Regions from separate parts of the Mongoliitalea daihaiensis genome, predicted to be linked through region 1. Evidence: riboswitches for the same ligand, from Rfam matches in the RefSeq annotation. Region 1 holds a riboswitch; the other holds the start of a gene.
The links. Region 1 has a riboswitch for S-adenosylmethionine ahead of IPZ59_RS11180 (trans-sulfuration enzyme family protein). Riboswitches for the same ligand answer to the same signal wherever they lie in the genome.

Region 1 (8,210 bases):
ATGGATAAAGAAGGTTATGGAACCTACAAATGGTTAGTACAGTAATTTTCGAAAAGTTAAATTAATTCTACCCCCCAAAACCTTTTTGGTTTTGGGGATTTGATGTTCCCAATAGTGCTGACACTCCCCCTTCATTAAGAGCAGCGATCCATTTTCCAAGGCTATAGATTGCTTCATCGATTTTGTTTGATAGTGCCGCAATTGAAATGCTCTGGATGCCCCAAAACTTACGGATGCAATAGTTGGGTTTTCTCCGAGAACTTTTTCATTATCCCTATGCCAGCCCATACTATCAGCCCCATGACGGTAATAATTCAATAAAACATGGGTGAAGGTCTCCTCAGACACTTGCTCCACGGCCTTTTTGATTTCTAACAAAAAATCTGTCCATGCAACAGGAATCATTTCAATGCCAGAGTATCCATAGGGTCTCTCAGGATCACCATACAAAGCTGTGAGTCTAGGTTGCATCACTTGTTTGCCAAACATCCATATAGGTTCTTGCTTCCAAGCAATTTCCTGTGTCAAACGATGCCAATAAGTCCTGCACTGTTCATCACTGAAAAATGCTTGATAATAGAAGGCCTCCCCTTGGGCGGGTAATAAATTACGATCCGATGAAAACTGAAACATTTGCATGGTATTGAAATAAAATTTGAGGACAGAATGTTTTTAAGATTGTAAAATGAAAGCAGCTTTTCTTACATTTATTGGAATTTAAACACAGCATATCATGGGAAAATTTTTAAAAGTAAGCATTCCAATAATCATCCTCGTATTGGTAGCCTTGGTATATTGGCGATATTTCTTCGTATTCGGAGAAGGAGTCAAAGGAGGAACACTCAATTATTTTGAAAAAAAAGGATTTGTTTTTAAGACTTGGGAAGGACGCTTGGTTCAGGATGGCTTTCAAAGTCCATCGGCAGGTGCTCTTCAAAGTAATGAATTTAGATTCAGTGCCCAAGGAGATGAAGTAGCCCAGCAATTGGAAAGAGCAAGTGGTCGCTTTGTGGAACTACGCTACAAGGAATATCTGAGCCCACTTCCTTGGAGAGGAGCTGCAAAATTTGTGGTCTACGAAGTTTTAGAAGTAGGAGATCGGGAGACCAATTCCAAGAAAGATATTCCAGCGATGACCAACTAGCCTTTCGAGACTCTTTGATCATATAGATTCAAAGGACATTCTCTTGAAAAGCCATTAACAAATTTGCTTTTCAAGGAGACTGTCCTTTTCTTTGTGCCAGATTCTTTATCGAATTTATAAAGAAGAGGTAAGAGACCAGGCTCCGTGACCCTCTGGCAACCATTCCCCCTCAAGGAAAAGGTGCCAAAACCTGCCCCTAGGGGAACTATAAATTGACGATTATGTACAAAACAATTACTACCTTCAACCTTACTTTCTTTCCTTTATCGGAACATCTTACCGGTATTTTTAATGGATCTACTAGCAGGCGTCATACAAGCGCAAGCGAGTATAGGAGTAATTTAGATCGTCATCACCTACCCTTACCAGTATCCTTCCATAGTTTAAAAAAAACAATAACTCATTGATTAAGCAATCCCATGTCTAATTTTGAAACCAACGCTATCCGAAATATCCCTAGTAATCCCAATCAACGGGAGCACTCCATCCCTATTTCATTGACCTCTTCTTTTACCTTTGAAAGTGCAGAAGAAGCCCGTCAACTGTTTGCCGAAGAAGTGGAGGGAAATATCTATTCCCGATACTCCAATCCTAATACTGCAGAATTGATTCATAAATTATGCGTGGCTGAAGAAACGGAAGCGGGAATCGCCACTGCCTCAGGAATGGCAGCAATGTTTGGTTCAATAGCATCTCTTTTACAGCAGGGAGACCATATCTTGGCTGCACGCTCCTTATTTGGATCTACACACCAACTGTTGACTAAAGTATTTCCTAAATGGGGCATAACCTCCACCTATGGGGATATTTCAGACTATCAAAATTGGGATCAGTTAGTGCAGCCAACTACCAAAATGCTTTTTTTAGAAACGCCATCCAATCCAGGTTTGGAGATCATTGATTTGGAATGGGCTGGAAAATTTGCTGCTGCCCATAACCTAATTTTGGTGGTCGACAATTGCTTTGCCACCCCTTATCTGCAGCAACCTGCCAAATGGGGAGCCCATATAGTGACACATTCAGCAACAAAATTCATTGACGGACAAGGACGAGTGTTGGGAGGATTGATTTTGGGAACTAAGGAATTGATGGATGAAGTCACTTACTTCACCCGACACACTGGACCTTCTATGTCTCCTTTCAATGCTTGGGTGTTGTCAAAAAGCATGGAGACTTTGGCCGTGAGAATGGACAGGCATTGCAGCAATGCATTGGCAGTAGCTTCATACTTCCAAGAAAGTAAGGATATAGAATTTGTCAAATATCCATTTCTTCCTAGCCATCCCCAGTATGAGCTAGCAAAAAAGCAAATGAAATTGGGGGGCGGTATCATCACGCTCAATCTACATGGTGGTTTGGTGAGAGCCCAACGCTTCATTGATCAGTTACAGATGATTTCTATCACGCCCAATCTCGGTGATAGCCGCAGCATTGTCACCCATCCTGCCTCCACTACTCATAGCAAACTTAGTCCGGAAGAGCGTGCTCTGGTAAGGATCACCGATGGTTTGGTACGGATTTCGGTAGGTCTGGAGCATCAGGATGATATTATTGCTGATATTGAGCGGGCGTTGGAGAAGTCGAGGTAAGATATTGGAATAGATTGATTTTGAGGGGTAGAGAGTGATATGTACTGACGCGATATAAATTGATACATGGTTAGCGGCGATGTAATTGTGCGTGTTAAATAGACGATTAATCTTTGAAAAACACCCGCTGCCTGCTGTCCGAGATTTGCAATCTCGGACTGGAGATAATGGGGATTTGCATTCCCTCTTTATTTGTGTAATTCATGTAGGGAATTTATGGGATTTTTGGTCAGGGGTGTAGCGGATTATGCTTTTCATGCGTACTAGCTATAATCAGACTGTTGACAGATGAAAAATCCAATCAAACTACTATTCTTACTCTGTTTTTTATTGACAAGTTCCTGCGAATTGTTTCACCGCAATGATCCTTTGATATGCACTTTAGACACAGCTTTTTGTAATCCTTTGTTACTAGATGACCAAGATAAGATAGGGATTCCTGTAGATGCTTTTCTAGGGAGCTTACCTTCTAATCTATCTGAAACAGAAATAGTCGATAGACTTAAAAAATGGATAATTTGTAAAAGTTGTGTAGTCTCTATTGATTTTTCTTGTGTTTCTTGTTTGTTTTCATTTCCTCCCCAAAGCCGAATAGGATTTTCCATCACAAAAGATGGTCAGAGACAAACCTTAGCACTTGATATACTGATGAGCGAACAGCCGAGGTTTATGAGGGTATTTGAGCTCTTGGATTGATTAGTTGATCGAGTAAGAAAGCCTACTTGCTCAGCTAAGTTATAAAAAATCAATATTTCCATCATCAAAAATTAGTACCGATTCATTCAAACCCTTCATCCTCTTAACGCAAATTTAAAGGCTCCTGATTGAGTCTATTTGAACCATATTCTTGCAAAAACCGGAAAGTGATCAGAGGGGTATTTTTTTCCATAATTGTCAGACAAAACAGCATATTTTGTTACACCTATTTGCTCACTGACAAAAATATAATCAATCCTTCTATCGGGCATCATGTCCCAGTTAAAGGCATTAAACGTACCGATAGGCCCATGAGGCGCTTGCTCTGACAGCTCATAACTATCCTTTAAAAAATCAGATTGAATGATGGTCTTATACGCTATGTTATCAGGTGTCACATTCAAATCTCCCATGAAAATAACTGGATCGTTCTTACTATTAAGCTCTTTAATTTTTCCCATGATCAGTTTACTGCTTTCTTCTCTAGCTTTTTGTCCAACATGATCATAGTGGGCATTGAATACCCAAAAAACGATCCCCTCCTCTGTTTGAAATTGACCAAAAGAGCAAATTCTATTCATGGCAGCATCCCAACCGACGCTTGGAATAGTTGGAGTTTCAGATAACCAAAAGTCTCCCTTTTGAAGTAATTTAAATGTGAGGGGATCATAAAATATTGCACTATGCTCCCCTGTATTTCCACCATCATCTCTGCCACTTCCTATAAATGCATACCCTAAATTTTGTGCAAGATCTTCAAGCTGATTATTCAGCCCTTCTTGTGTACCAAAAATGGCTATCTCATGAAAATTGATCAAGGAAACTAAATGGGGCAATCTATCTTTCCATAAATTACCTGTGTCTCCAGGATTATCAAACCTTATATTATAGCTTGCAATTGTGTAAGATTGGGCCATTAAGGCATTGGTATACCCGATCAATATCAGAGCAAAGATGATCGACATGTAGTTCTTCATAGTCTTCTAATTTTTCCAGCTAATTGTTTTGGATTTTACTTGTTGAGAATCACCTCCTATCATAATTTCAAAATCACCAGATTCCCAAACATAATTTAAGTCATAGTCATAAAACTTCAAATGCTTCACGGTGATTTCAAATTCAACCAGCTTGGTCTGTCCTATCTCTAATTGGATTTTCTGAAATCCTTTGAGCTCCTTGACTGGCCTCGTGACACTAGCAACTTTATCTCTGATGTAGAGCTGGACAACTTCTTGACCACTATATTGACCTATATTGGTCACTGGAATTTTAACTAACAATTTATCATCTCCTTTCAGCTCCACTTTATTAAACTCCATTTCTCCATACTGAAATGAAGTATAACTCAATCCAAATCCAAATGGATACAGTGGCTCATTAGTCACATCGAGATAATTGGACCTGAATTTCTCAAACCACTTTCCTTCTGCAAGAGGTCTCCCAGTATTTTTATGGTTGTAATAAAGAGGAATCTGACCAACATTTTGAGGAAATGTCATCGTTAATTTACCGGAAGGGTTTACTTCTCCAAATAAGGCATCAGCAATAGCATCCCCTGCTTCTGAACCAGCAAACCAAACATTTAAAATTGCTGGAATATTTTCCTTCTCCCATCCCAAACCAATCGGTCTTCCTGTAAAAAGAACTACTATCACAGGTTTACCTGTCTTATGAAGAGCTTTTAGTAAGTTTCTTTGATTTTCAGGAAGTTCTATAGTTGTCAGACTGGAGGACTCCCCACTCATTTCAGCTGATTCACCTACTGCTGCTATAATGACATCGGCATCTTTGGCAGCTACTAAAGCTTCCTCTATCAATATTTGTTCTGATCTAGGATCCCTATAGGTCGGTTTTCCAAAAATACTCACTCTTGACTCCAACAGAGAGTCGACAACCACATTTGATCCTTTGGCATAGGAAATTAAAGCCCCATCTCCCAAGGCATTTTCAAGACCTTTTCTTAAAGAAATGGACTCGCCGAAGTTGCCAGCAACAGACCATGTTCCGGACATGTTTTCGGCATTGTCTGCCATGGGACCCACTAAGGCAATTTTACTACCTTTCTTAAGTGGTAATGTTCCATTGTCGTTTTTCAACAAAACAAAGGTCTGAGAGGCAATTTCTCTTGCTCTTTTTCTGTTATCATCGCTGAAAACTTCCTTTTTTGCTCTTTCAGGATCCGCATATCGATAAGGATCCTCAAACAATCCCAATTTTAATTTTGCTATTAGAATTCTTCTACAGGCATCATCGATATCTTTTTCTGAAATCTTCCCTTGTTGAAGAGCGCTTTTTAACGTAGTAAGGAAGCCTTCACTTACCATATCCATATCTACTCCTGCTTTCAAAGCCAATGCCGACACATGGTCCAAATCTCCGATCCCGTGGTCAATCATTTCTTCAATAGCTGTGTAGTCAGTAACTACGAAGCCATCAAATCCCCAATCCTCTCGTAATACTTGTGTCATCAACCATCTATTAGCACTTGCGGGTATTCCATCCACCTCATTGAATGCCGTCATTACTGTACCTACCCCAGCATCGATTGCAGCTTTGTAAGGAGGAAAGTATTCATTATACATTCGGATCTTACTCATATCAACCGTATTATAATCCCTTCCAGCCTCTCCTGCTCCATACAAGGCAAAATGCTTTACACAAGCCATTATGGTATTTTCCAAACTCAGATCATTCCCTTGATAACCCTCCACCATTGCTTTGGCTATCTGTGAAGCAAGATAGGGATCTTCTCCATTTCCTTCTGAAACTCTCCCCCATCTAGGATCTCTGGAGATATCAGTCATAGGTGAAAAAGTCCAGCTAATCCCATCAGCACTTGCCTCATTGGCTGCAATCCTAGCTGTTTCTTTGATCAAATCCATATCCCAACTACTGGATAAGCCCAATGGAATTGGAAATATGGTCTCATATCCATGAATTACATCCATTCCAAATAAAAGGGGAATTCCAAGCCGACTTTCTTCAACTGCAAGGCGCTGAACTTCCCTGATTTTTTCAGCTGATTTCAAATTAAAAAGGCCACCCACCTGTCCATTTTTTATTTTTTCAGCAACATTGGAATTGCTGGCTTGTCCCGTGGTAATGTCTCCTGCGGCAGGAAGGTTCAATTGACCTATTTTCTCGTCTAATGTCATCAAAGCCATTATAGAATCTGCTCGATGTCGAAAAACCTCTTCTCTATCGCCATCCCTTACTTCAGACTTATGTGTACAATTAAACCCACTAAGTAAAATGAGTACAACTAATGCATATTTGATCATATTATAATGCTTTAAATTAACCTGAAGCTTAATTTTTACTCTCTGAGCTGAAATAAATACTTTCAAATCCCAATTTTTCTAACCCGATTTTGATTTCAGGTGCACTCATAAATAAATCCCACAACAAACCTGTTCTATGATTTTCCATCATCACGACAATAGGTCCTTGATCGATTGCAAGGTATCGTTGGGGAAACCACTCTTCTGTCTCACTAAAAGCATCATAAAACCCGTACTTTCCGAATACCTTCTCACCTAATTCATGGTACCAATAACTCATGGCCTCTTTGCTATATTCTGGAGTATATGGAATACTCGAAAGTGCCGCAGTAGGTGATATGACTCCTCTGTCCCGGGTTTCTGTGGGTGCATGCCCCGCGTATCCATTGGTAGAATAACTAGATGTCAACCCCCAGCTATACGCTCCATATCCCTCAAAACCCAGTGGATTTTCAATACACCAAGCTCTATTAATCAATGTATGGTTGGTGTTGTGCTCCCAATAATCAGCGTACCTATCTTTCAAGCCTTTGGGACTTAGACCCAAGTAGGAATAATGAGCCCAAAATAAGGGGCCTCCATTTTGTTCACTACCATTATGCCTCAAACTGAGATGATATCCATATGCTTCATGGGTTGGATCATTTTTGATTTCTCCATTTTTCGCCCATCCTTTATGATAAGTTTCAGCGGGTATGGGATGTGTAGGAGAGGAAGCTCCAAGGACATACATGATTAGACACTCATCATATCCTTTGACTGCAAAATTCATTTTCCAACCATGATTTGGACTCCAATGCCAATACAAAACATCTTGTCCATTTCTATAAAAATCATACTCTACACCTTCCCAAAGCGAGTTGATTCGGGAAATAATATCAGATTCTCTTGTAGAGTTTTCGGACATGTATTGCCTAAATGTAAGTAAGCCTTGGATCAAAAATGATGTTTCGACCAAATCTCCCCCATCATCATTTGAACTAAATGGCTTAACCTTGCCTGTATCTCCAAACCACCAATGGGGAAATGCTCCATGAAATTTATCCGCAGATTCTAAAAATCCTAAAATCCGTTCCATTCTTTCAAGCCCTTCTACTCGGCTTATATACCCACGTTCCATCCCAACAATCAAGGCCATAATTCCAAAACCACTTCCTCCAGAAGTCACGACCTGTTGATCATTTTGAGAATATTCTCCATCTACATGATATCGCTCTCTAGCTAGACCAGAATTGGGCTCGGCTCCCTCCCAGAAATATTGAAATGTCCTGTACTGAACTAGATTAAAGAGAGAGTCTTCGCTGATTTTTTCAGGAATTGATAGTTCCCCAGTAGATTTATTAGGATCTCCGCAACCTATCAATAGAAGGTTTGCTATCAACAATACATACAAGAGTATACGAGTCATTGGTTAGTATTTAAAGTTTAATTGATTCAAGCCTTGCTTGAAAATTTCGTTTTTTTGCATGAGGTCCCAAATGAGACCTGACCGATGATTTT
Region 2 (8,210 bases), 160 kb from region 1:
CCTATTGAAAAAGAGTTAAAATCCATCAATAACGTCAAGAGTATCAAGTCTACTTCTGTTCAGGATTTCTCATCCGTAGTTGTCGAATTCAACCCTGGTGTTGAAATTTCCAAAGCAATTCAGGATGTTAAGGATGCAGTTGATAAATCCAAAAGTGAGTTGCCCTCTGATTTGGATCAGGATCCGGATGTCATTGAAGTAAATACTTCGGATTTCCCTATCATGAATGTCAACCTTTCGGGGAATTATACAGAGGAAGAGCTCAAGAAATTTGGGGAATTTTTGGAAGATGAAATCGAGAAGCTTCCAGAGATTTCGAAGGCAGAGCTTCGTGGGACGGTGGAGCGCGAAATCAGAATAGATGCTGACATATTCAAGATGGAGGCCTTAGGAGTTGCTTTTTCTGATATTTCAGAGGCAGTTGCTCAAGAAAATGTCACTATTTCAGGAGGGAATATTTTAGATGGGCAGTTTAGGCGCTCTTTGAGAATAACAGGAGAATTTAAAACTCCTGATGAACTCAATGGTATCATTGTTAAAACAGAAAGTCAAAAAATAGTTTACCTCTCAGATGTTGCTGAGGTAAGAGATACCTATAAAGAACGGGAGTCATATGCACGTAGCAACAAACTTCCGGTAGTGACTGTCAATGTGGTGAAGAGGAGTGGAGAAAATTTATTAGACGCTGCTGATAAAATCAAGCTGATTATTGACGATGCAAAATCTAACAGATTCCCACCCGACTTGGAAGTAAGCATTACCAATGATCAATCAAAAACAACACGTGCACAAGTCAATGACTTGGAAAACTCTATCATATTTGGTGTTATCCTGGTGGTATTGGTTTTGATGTTTTTCCTTGGATTTAGAAATGCCTTATTTGTTGGAATAGCGATTCCACTCTCTATGTTTATTTCATTCTTAGTCCTCAACTCTTTTGGCATTACCCTTAATTTGATGGTTTTGTTTGCCCTGATTTTGGCTTTGGGAATGTTGGTGGACAATGGAATTGTAGTGGTAGAAAATATCTATCGCTTAATGCAGGAAGGAAAGAGTCCCATACGAGCTGCCAAAGAGGGTGTGGGGGAAGTTGCATGGCCAATCATTACTTCTACGGCTACCACGTTGGCAGCATTTATGCCGTTGGCTTTTTGGGATGATATTATTGGAGAGTTTATGAAGTATCTCCCGATCACCCTGATAATTGTGCTTTCTTCCTCGCTATTTGTAGCCTTGGTTGTCAATCCTGTGTTGACATCCTTATTTATGAAAGTGCAGGAAGTGGAGTCTGTAAAACCCAAAACTAAAAATGTATTGATAGCTATAGTTTTTGGTGTGATGGGTATCATTAGCTACTTGGCTGGATCCATTACATTTGGGAACTTATTCACTATAGTAGCCATTCTGACAGTTTTTAATGTCTATGCATTAAGGCCTGCGATCCGATGGTTTCAAAATGTGTTTTTGGTCAAATTGGAAACATTGTATGAAAACACGCTGGTTTTTGCACTTAGAGGTAAGAACCCTTACTTCTTTTTTGCGGGCATTAATCTTCTGTTAGTTTTATCAATTGTATTATTGGGAGTTCGCTCACCGAAAGTGCTCTTTTTCCCTGATAATCAGCCTTCTTTGGTAAATGTATTCATTGAAAATCCTATAGGTACAGATACAGAGGCTACCAATGATTTTATGATCGGTATGGAAGATGAGCTTTTGACCTTGATGGAACCTTACAGTGCCGTTGTGGAGTCCATCATTTCCCAAGTGGGTCAAGGAACAGGAGATCAGTCCGAAGGGCCGAGTACTGCTAATACGCCCCACAAGGCAAAAGTCACTATCAGCTTTGTCGAATATCAATATCGTCAAGGGGTAAATACGAACAAAATCATGGAAGAAATCCGTGAGTTAGCGGATCAATATCCAGGTGTTTTGATTACAGTAGATAAGCAAACGAATGGCCCCCCTGTAGGCAAGCCAATCAATATTGAAGTAAGCGGCGAGGACTTTGGAAAATTAATTGTTTTTGAAGGTCAGTTAAGAGAAGCATTGATTTCGGCAAATATTCCTGGTATTGAAGAATTAAAATCTGATTTAGAGCTTGGAAGTCCAGAAGTAGTATTGAATATTGATCGGGAGAATGCCCGTAGATTCGGATTATCAACTTCTCAGATTGCCACTGAATTGAGAACAGCTTTGTTTGGACAGGAAGTTTCCAAGTTTAAAGAGGGTGAGGATGATTTCCCAATTCAACTCCGGTTGAAAGATGAATATCGCTATGATTTGGCATCACTTGTAAATAAGAAAATCAATTTCCGTGATAAGCTAGGTAACAAAAAAGAAGTGCCTATTTCAGCAGTTGCTAAATTAGAGTATGGCTCTACATTTGGATCGGTCAAACGTAAAGATTTGAACAAGGTTATTACCATCTTCTCCAATGTATTAGATGGATACAATCCTACAGAGATCAATAATGAATTGAAGCAGCTTGTTGCCAACTACTCCGTTCCGGATGGAATATCGGTTAAATTCACAGGTGAACAGGAAGAACAAGCAAAATCTACGGAGTTTTTGATGAGAGCCTTGTTTATTGCTGTTTCTGTAATATTCCTGATTATTGTCGCTCAGTTTAATTCGGTAACCACACCATTTATCATTATGGCTTCAGTTGTCCTGAGTACCATTGGTGTATTCTTAGGCCTAGTTATTTTCAACATGGATTTTGTGGTAATTATGACTGGTATTGGAATCATTTCCTTAGCGGGTGTCGTTGTCAACAATGCCATCGTCTTGATTGACTATACCAATTTGGTGCGTGAGCGAAGAAGAGAGGAACTAGGAATCAAAGAAGGTGAATACCTTTCTTACCAAGAGTTGCTGAATAGTATTATTCAGGGTGGTAAAACTAGGCTAAGACCAGTATTGCTGACAGCAATTACAACTGTACTAGGACTTATCCCACTTGCTATCGGGATGAATATCAACTTTGCTACATTGCTGAGTGAATTTGATCCACAATTCTATATTGGAGGAGATAATGCAGATTTCTGGGGACCGATGGCATGGACTGTAATATTTGGTCTAACCTTTGCAACCTTCCTTACGTTAGTAATTGTACCTGTCATGTATTTGTTGGCGGACAAACTGAATATGCTTATTCGCAGATTTAAATAACATGATTTAATAAAGGTTGGTGGTTTTTAATTGTTTAAACCCTTGAGATAATAGCTCAAGGGTTTTTTACTTTTAAGGACGTGGAAAGAGACTTCTTTTTTGATTACTTTTGAAGCTGCTAGGAATAAAAATTATGAGTGATTTGAATTGGTTTGTGCTATATACAACCTCCCGAGCGGAGAAGAAAGTGGCGCAACGATTACAAGAAAAAGGATTGGAAGTGTACTTGCCATTGATAGAAGAGTTGCGTCAATGGTCTGATCGTAAAAAGAAAGTTCAAAAAGCCCTATTCAATGGGTATTTGTTTGTTAAAACAAGCAGAACCAATCTTTGGGAATCCTTGCAGGTACCTGGTGCTGTGAAGTTTGTTCATTTTGCAGGTGAGCATGCTACTGTACGAGAGGAAGAAATCAAAACCATTCAACGGATTTTGGAAACAGGTGTAGCAGTTGAGACCGAATCTGGTGAAATAGAAAAAGGTCAGCTAGTGAAAATTGTAGGAGGTGCTTTGGAAGGAATGGAAGGGGAGTGCATCAATAAAGGGAATAAGGACTATTTCATCATCCGCATTCCAGGGATTGCTCAAAATATGCTAGTAAACCTTCCCCGAAAGTTTTTGCAGGTAATGCCCTAATATTCCCAAATTCCTTTGGGTACGATCTCCAATACGTGCCCAAAAGGGTCTTCAAAATAAAAACTTTGAAGATTATCTCTCCAGCCTTGTTCATGTGTGATATTGATGCCCTTAGCCAATAGCTTTGATTTTGTTTGTAGATAATCTTTTTTATTGACTTCGAATGCGATGTGCTGCTTGCCTTTAGCATAATGCGCTGGGAGTGAAGTCTCTTTAGCTGTCACCTCAGGAATAAAGCATAGTAAGACAGAAGTACCACAGCGAAAGAAAATATGCCTTCCACTTACTTTTGAAATCATGGGCATTTCCAACGTGTCACCATAGAAATCCTCTGCCAAATCCAAATCGGAAATGTACAAGCAAATTTCTTTGATTTGTGTGAATTTCATGGGATTAAACTAGTAAAAAAGTAAGATTTGTCCAATGAAATTTGTTTGAGCTTATGTCTGTACATGTAAGTGGTTAAAAAATTAGTTGCATAGTTGAAACTTAATTTTTAAATTTAAATTAAAAACGATGATTCGACACTTTTTCTTCGCTGTAATTGGATTGCTGCTGCTATCCTGTGGTACTAAATCCGACAAAATCGATGCGCTCATTTTTGAATTGACAGGACAAACCAAGCAGCTCCAGTTACCAGAAGGTTGGGGACAGTTTAATCTTGGATGGAGGGTGTCGCCCGCTGGCAACATCTTAGTGATTAACAATCCTACTTCGGAAATTGCCATTTATAAGGACATTGAGGATGCATCTCCTTTGGTTATCAAGTTAGAAGAAGATGGTCCAGATGGTTTAGACGGACCTAGACAGGATATTCAATGGGGGTATGATGAGTCATTTTGGGTTTCGACTTTTGGCGATAAACTAATTCAATTCGATGCAGAAGGCACTATTCTTCAACGGGTTTCTATACCCACTGAGAGGCTTTTGGCTCAAAATGTTTCACTTTTGAATTTTAATTTTATTGTGGAGGAATCTAGTATTTACTTTCCTGCGGCACCGTTGACATTTGCTTGGAATACCTTAAGTGTAGAAGAAATTCAAAAAACACCTAATTTGCTTCGTTTGGATTTGGAATCGAATGAAATCAGTGTTGTTTCCACTTACTCTACCGATTTTTTAGGAACTAACCTGAATAAAAATATCATGCCTACCTTATTTAGAGGACTGAATGGTGCAGTAATCATCAATCACAATTTTAAGGATATTTGGGCCTTCCAAGAAGGAGAATTGCTGCAAAAAGAAGTTTCTTTTAGTCAATTTTCCCCTATGCCTCCTTCCTCTTCAAAAGATATTTTTGAAGATATGGATGAAATTATGCGGTTGTTAAATTATTCAGATGCTTATTGGGAGCTCTTTCCATTACCAAAACAGCAATTGCTTGCTAGAATTGTAAAGTTTGAGGAAAAACCTGAAGAAGAGGTTTTTGGAATGGAATTTATTCCTTCCAAATGGGGAATGATTTTGGTGAACTCTACCTATGAAAAGCAAGGTGAATTCTTGTTTCCTTCAAATTCCTACAATCCTCAATTACTTTATTCCGATCTGGCAGGAATGTGGGTTTGCACGACACATCCCAACCGAGCGGATATAGAAGAGGGCGTATTGGTCTTCGAGCTTTTGATTACCAAGTAACCCTCAAAGCGTATCTTCTAAATAGAAACTACTGAGAATATAACTCATTTGTTCATATTCTATAAGAAATGCATCATGTCCCAAATGAGAGCTAATTTCCCGATAGGTTCCTTTGGGTACATTCTTAGCAATGAATTGGGATTCTTCCTTTAAAAACAGCATATCGGTATCCACCCCAATGGCCAAAACCTTGCTAGGTATTTGTTGTAAGGCTAATGTCAGTCCGCCTCTTTTTCTTCCCAAGTCATGGGAGTCCATCGATTTGCTCAAGGCCCAGTAAGAAAAAGCATTGAAGCGCTGGGAAAGTTTCTGACCTTGGTATTGGAGGTAAGAGGAGATGCGGTAGTTGTCCAGTTTTTCTTCTTGATCTTCTTGTTTGAGTTCAAAATCTTTGGGATGCCGATAGGAAAGCATGGCTATGGCGCGTGCTGTCTTGAGGCCTTCTTTGCCAGCATTTGGCTGCCGTTCGCCCCAGGTACAATCAGAAGCGATGGCCATTCGCTGCGTTTCGTTAAAGCCCCGTATCCATGGCGTAGCTTTGGCATTAGATGCTATGATAATGCTGTGTCTAACTCGATCTTGGAGGAGATATGACCATTCCAATCCTACTTGACCTCCCAAGGAACCACCAATAATGGTGTCTATGCTCTCAATTTCAAGATGTTGTCTCAGCAAGTCCAAAGAATTCGCCATATCTCGGGGTGTGACATGCGGGAAGTCATAATAATAGAAATCTCCGGTAATTGGGTTCACTGAAAGGGGAGAGGTACTGCCATAACTGGAACCCAATAAATTAGCACAGATAATAAAATGCTTGGATGGATCATAGAAGCGGTCCTCACCGATGAGTCCACTCCACCAATCTGATACCTTTGCATCGCCTGTTAATGCATGGATAACCCATATCACATTGTCTTTGGAAGCATTGAGATTACCCATGGTCGTATAGGATAACTCAAATTCGGGTAAAACTTCTCCGGATTCTAGTGTAAAGGATTCACGATGGATAAAGGTATCTTGACTCATATCGATGGTATAATAACTGCTGATCAAATTCATGGGAAAGGTAAACTAAGAAGATGTAACACAAGTAAATGCGATTGGCCCAAAGCCAATGGAAGAAACGAATAGGATTAATCGTTTGCTTTTGAATAAGATGTGTTAATGCTGTATGGGTATACGTATCATAACTGTTGAATTTATAGTTCCGAAGGGAGATATTCCAATCGGCAGGAATTGGCACCTTTCCACACGGATGGTTGCCAGAGGGTCTCAGAGCCTGTCTCTCGCCTCTTCTATATAAATCCAAGCACTAAAAAGTGAAAGGATACTGCAAAGTAATAGTTGGAATTTGGATTATCCAACGATTACTAAATATTTTTTTAAGCTTTCCAATATTCTGAATTCATCCGTACGATATTCGCAACAGAAATCCCTTGTGGACAGACTGCTTCACAGGCTTTGGTCATGGTGCAAGAGCCAAAGCCTTCCGCATCCATTTGAGCTACCATGGATTTGACGCGCTTACCAGCTTCTACACTTCCTTGTGGCAACATGGCTAAATGACTGATTTTGGCCCCTGTAAAGAGAGCTGCACTGGCATTTTTACACATAGCTACACAAGCACCACAACCGATACATGCAGCTGAGTCAAAAGCTTCTTCGGCTAATTCATGTGAGATTCGGGTACTGTTAGCTTCAGGAGCTTGCCCTGTATTGACACTGATGTAGCCACCGGCCATGATGATACGATCAAAAGCTCTCCGGTCTATACAAAGGTCTTTTTTGATGGGGAAGGCTTTGGCACGGAAAGGCTCGATGACTAAAGTTTCTCCACTTTTAAAACTTCTCAAATGGGTTTGACAAGTAGTCACACCTTTTTCCGGGCTATGAATATTTCCATTGATAACAAAGCCACATTGTCCACAGATACCTTCTCTACAATCTGAGTCAAATGCTACAGGTTCCTTGCCTTCCAAAATGAGCTGCTCATTTAACACATCCAACATCTCTGGTACTGACATCTCTGGATGTAAATCAATCAACTCATACGTTTCAAATGATCCTTTGGATACATTGGATGCTTGTCTCCATATTTTTAATGTTAGTTTCATCATCAGGTGTAGGTACGTTCTTGTGGTTTGATAAATTCAAAATGTAAGTCTTCCTTGTGGAGTTTAAAGTTGCCATCTGCATATTCCCATGCAGATACAAATTGATAGTTTAAATCATCCCTTTTGGCTTCTCCTCCGGGAGTTTGATGTTCTACTCTAAAGTGTGCGCCACAGGATTCCTCGCGTTGCAAAGCATCGTGGAAGATTAACTGAGCAAGTTCTAAATAGTCTTCAACTCGGGCGGCTTTTTCCAATTCCATGTTCAATTGTTTGGCATTACCGGGGACTTTTAAATGGGTGTAGAATTCTTGTTGCAGGGCTTTGATTTTTTCAAGTCCTGCTTCCATGACGGATTTTTCACGAGCTAGCCCACATTCTTTGGTAAGGATGGTTCCTAATGCTCTGTGGAATTGTTCGGCAGTTTTATTACCGCCGATCTGAAGCAATCGTTGGATTCGTTTTTCGGTTTCTAAGCGTTCGATAGTGCCAAATTCATGATGTGGAGTTTCGGAAGGCTTTTCCCCTGCTAGGTAATTCATGACTGTATGCGGAGCAATAAAATACCCATCCACACATGCTTGTAGCAGGGAGTTGGCACCTAGCCTATTGGCTCCATGATCTGCAAAATTTGCTTCTCCTAGAACAAATAAACCCGG

Region 2: another riboswitch for S-adenosylmethionine. It lies ahead of IPZ59_RS11850 (homoserine O-acetyltransferase family protein); the one in region 1 lies ahead of IPZ59_RS11180 (trans-sulfuration enzyme family protein).

What each region holds. Positions count from the first base shown of each region.
Region 1 is NZ_CP063779.1:2,655,473-2,663,682, reverse strand. Features, by position in the region: gene msrB (peptide-methionine (R)-S-oxide reductase MsrB) at 1-45, shown strand, start outside; gene IPZ59_RS11190 (alpha-ketoglutarate-dependent dioxygenase AlkB family protein) at 34-633, opposite strand; gene IPZ59_RS11185 (hypothetical protein) at 734-1,144, shown strand; SAM riboswitch class I at 1,256-1,358, shown strand; gene IPZ59_RS11180 (trans-sulfuration enzyme family protein) at 1,564-2,733, shown strand; gene IPZ59_RS11175 (hypothetical protein) at 3,087-3,338, opposite strand; gene IPZ59_RS11170 (endonuclease/exonuclease/phosphatase family protein) at 3,564-4,406, opposite strand; gene bglX (beta-glucosidase BglX) at 4,413-6,710, opposite strand; gene IPZ59_RS11160 (glucoamylase family protein) at 6,739-8,118, opposite strand; gene IPZ59_RS11155 (glucoamylase family protein) at 8,122-8,210, opposite strand, start outside.
Region 2 is NZ_CP063779.1:2,816,361-2,824,570, forward strand. Features, by position in the region: gene IPZ59_RS11830 (efflux RND transporter permease subunit) at 1-3,171, shown strand, start outside; gene IPZ59_RS11835 (UpxY family transcription antiterminator) at 3,305-3,805, shown strand; gene IPZ59_RS11840 (VOC family protein) at 3,802-4,194, opposite strand; gene IPZ59_RS11845 (DUF4221 family protein) at 4,322-5,440, shown strand; gene IPZ59_RS11850 (homoserine O-acetyltransferase family protein) at 5,444-6,499, opposite strand; SAM riboswitch class I at 6,637-6,746, opposite strand; gene IPZ59_RS11855 (succinate dehydrogenase/fumarate reductase iron-sulfur subunit) at 6,823-7,554, opposite strand; gene IPZ59_RS11860 (fumarate reductase/succinate dehydrogenase flavoprotein subunit) at 7,557-8,210, opposite strand, start outside.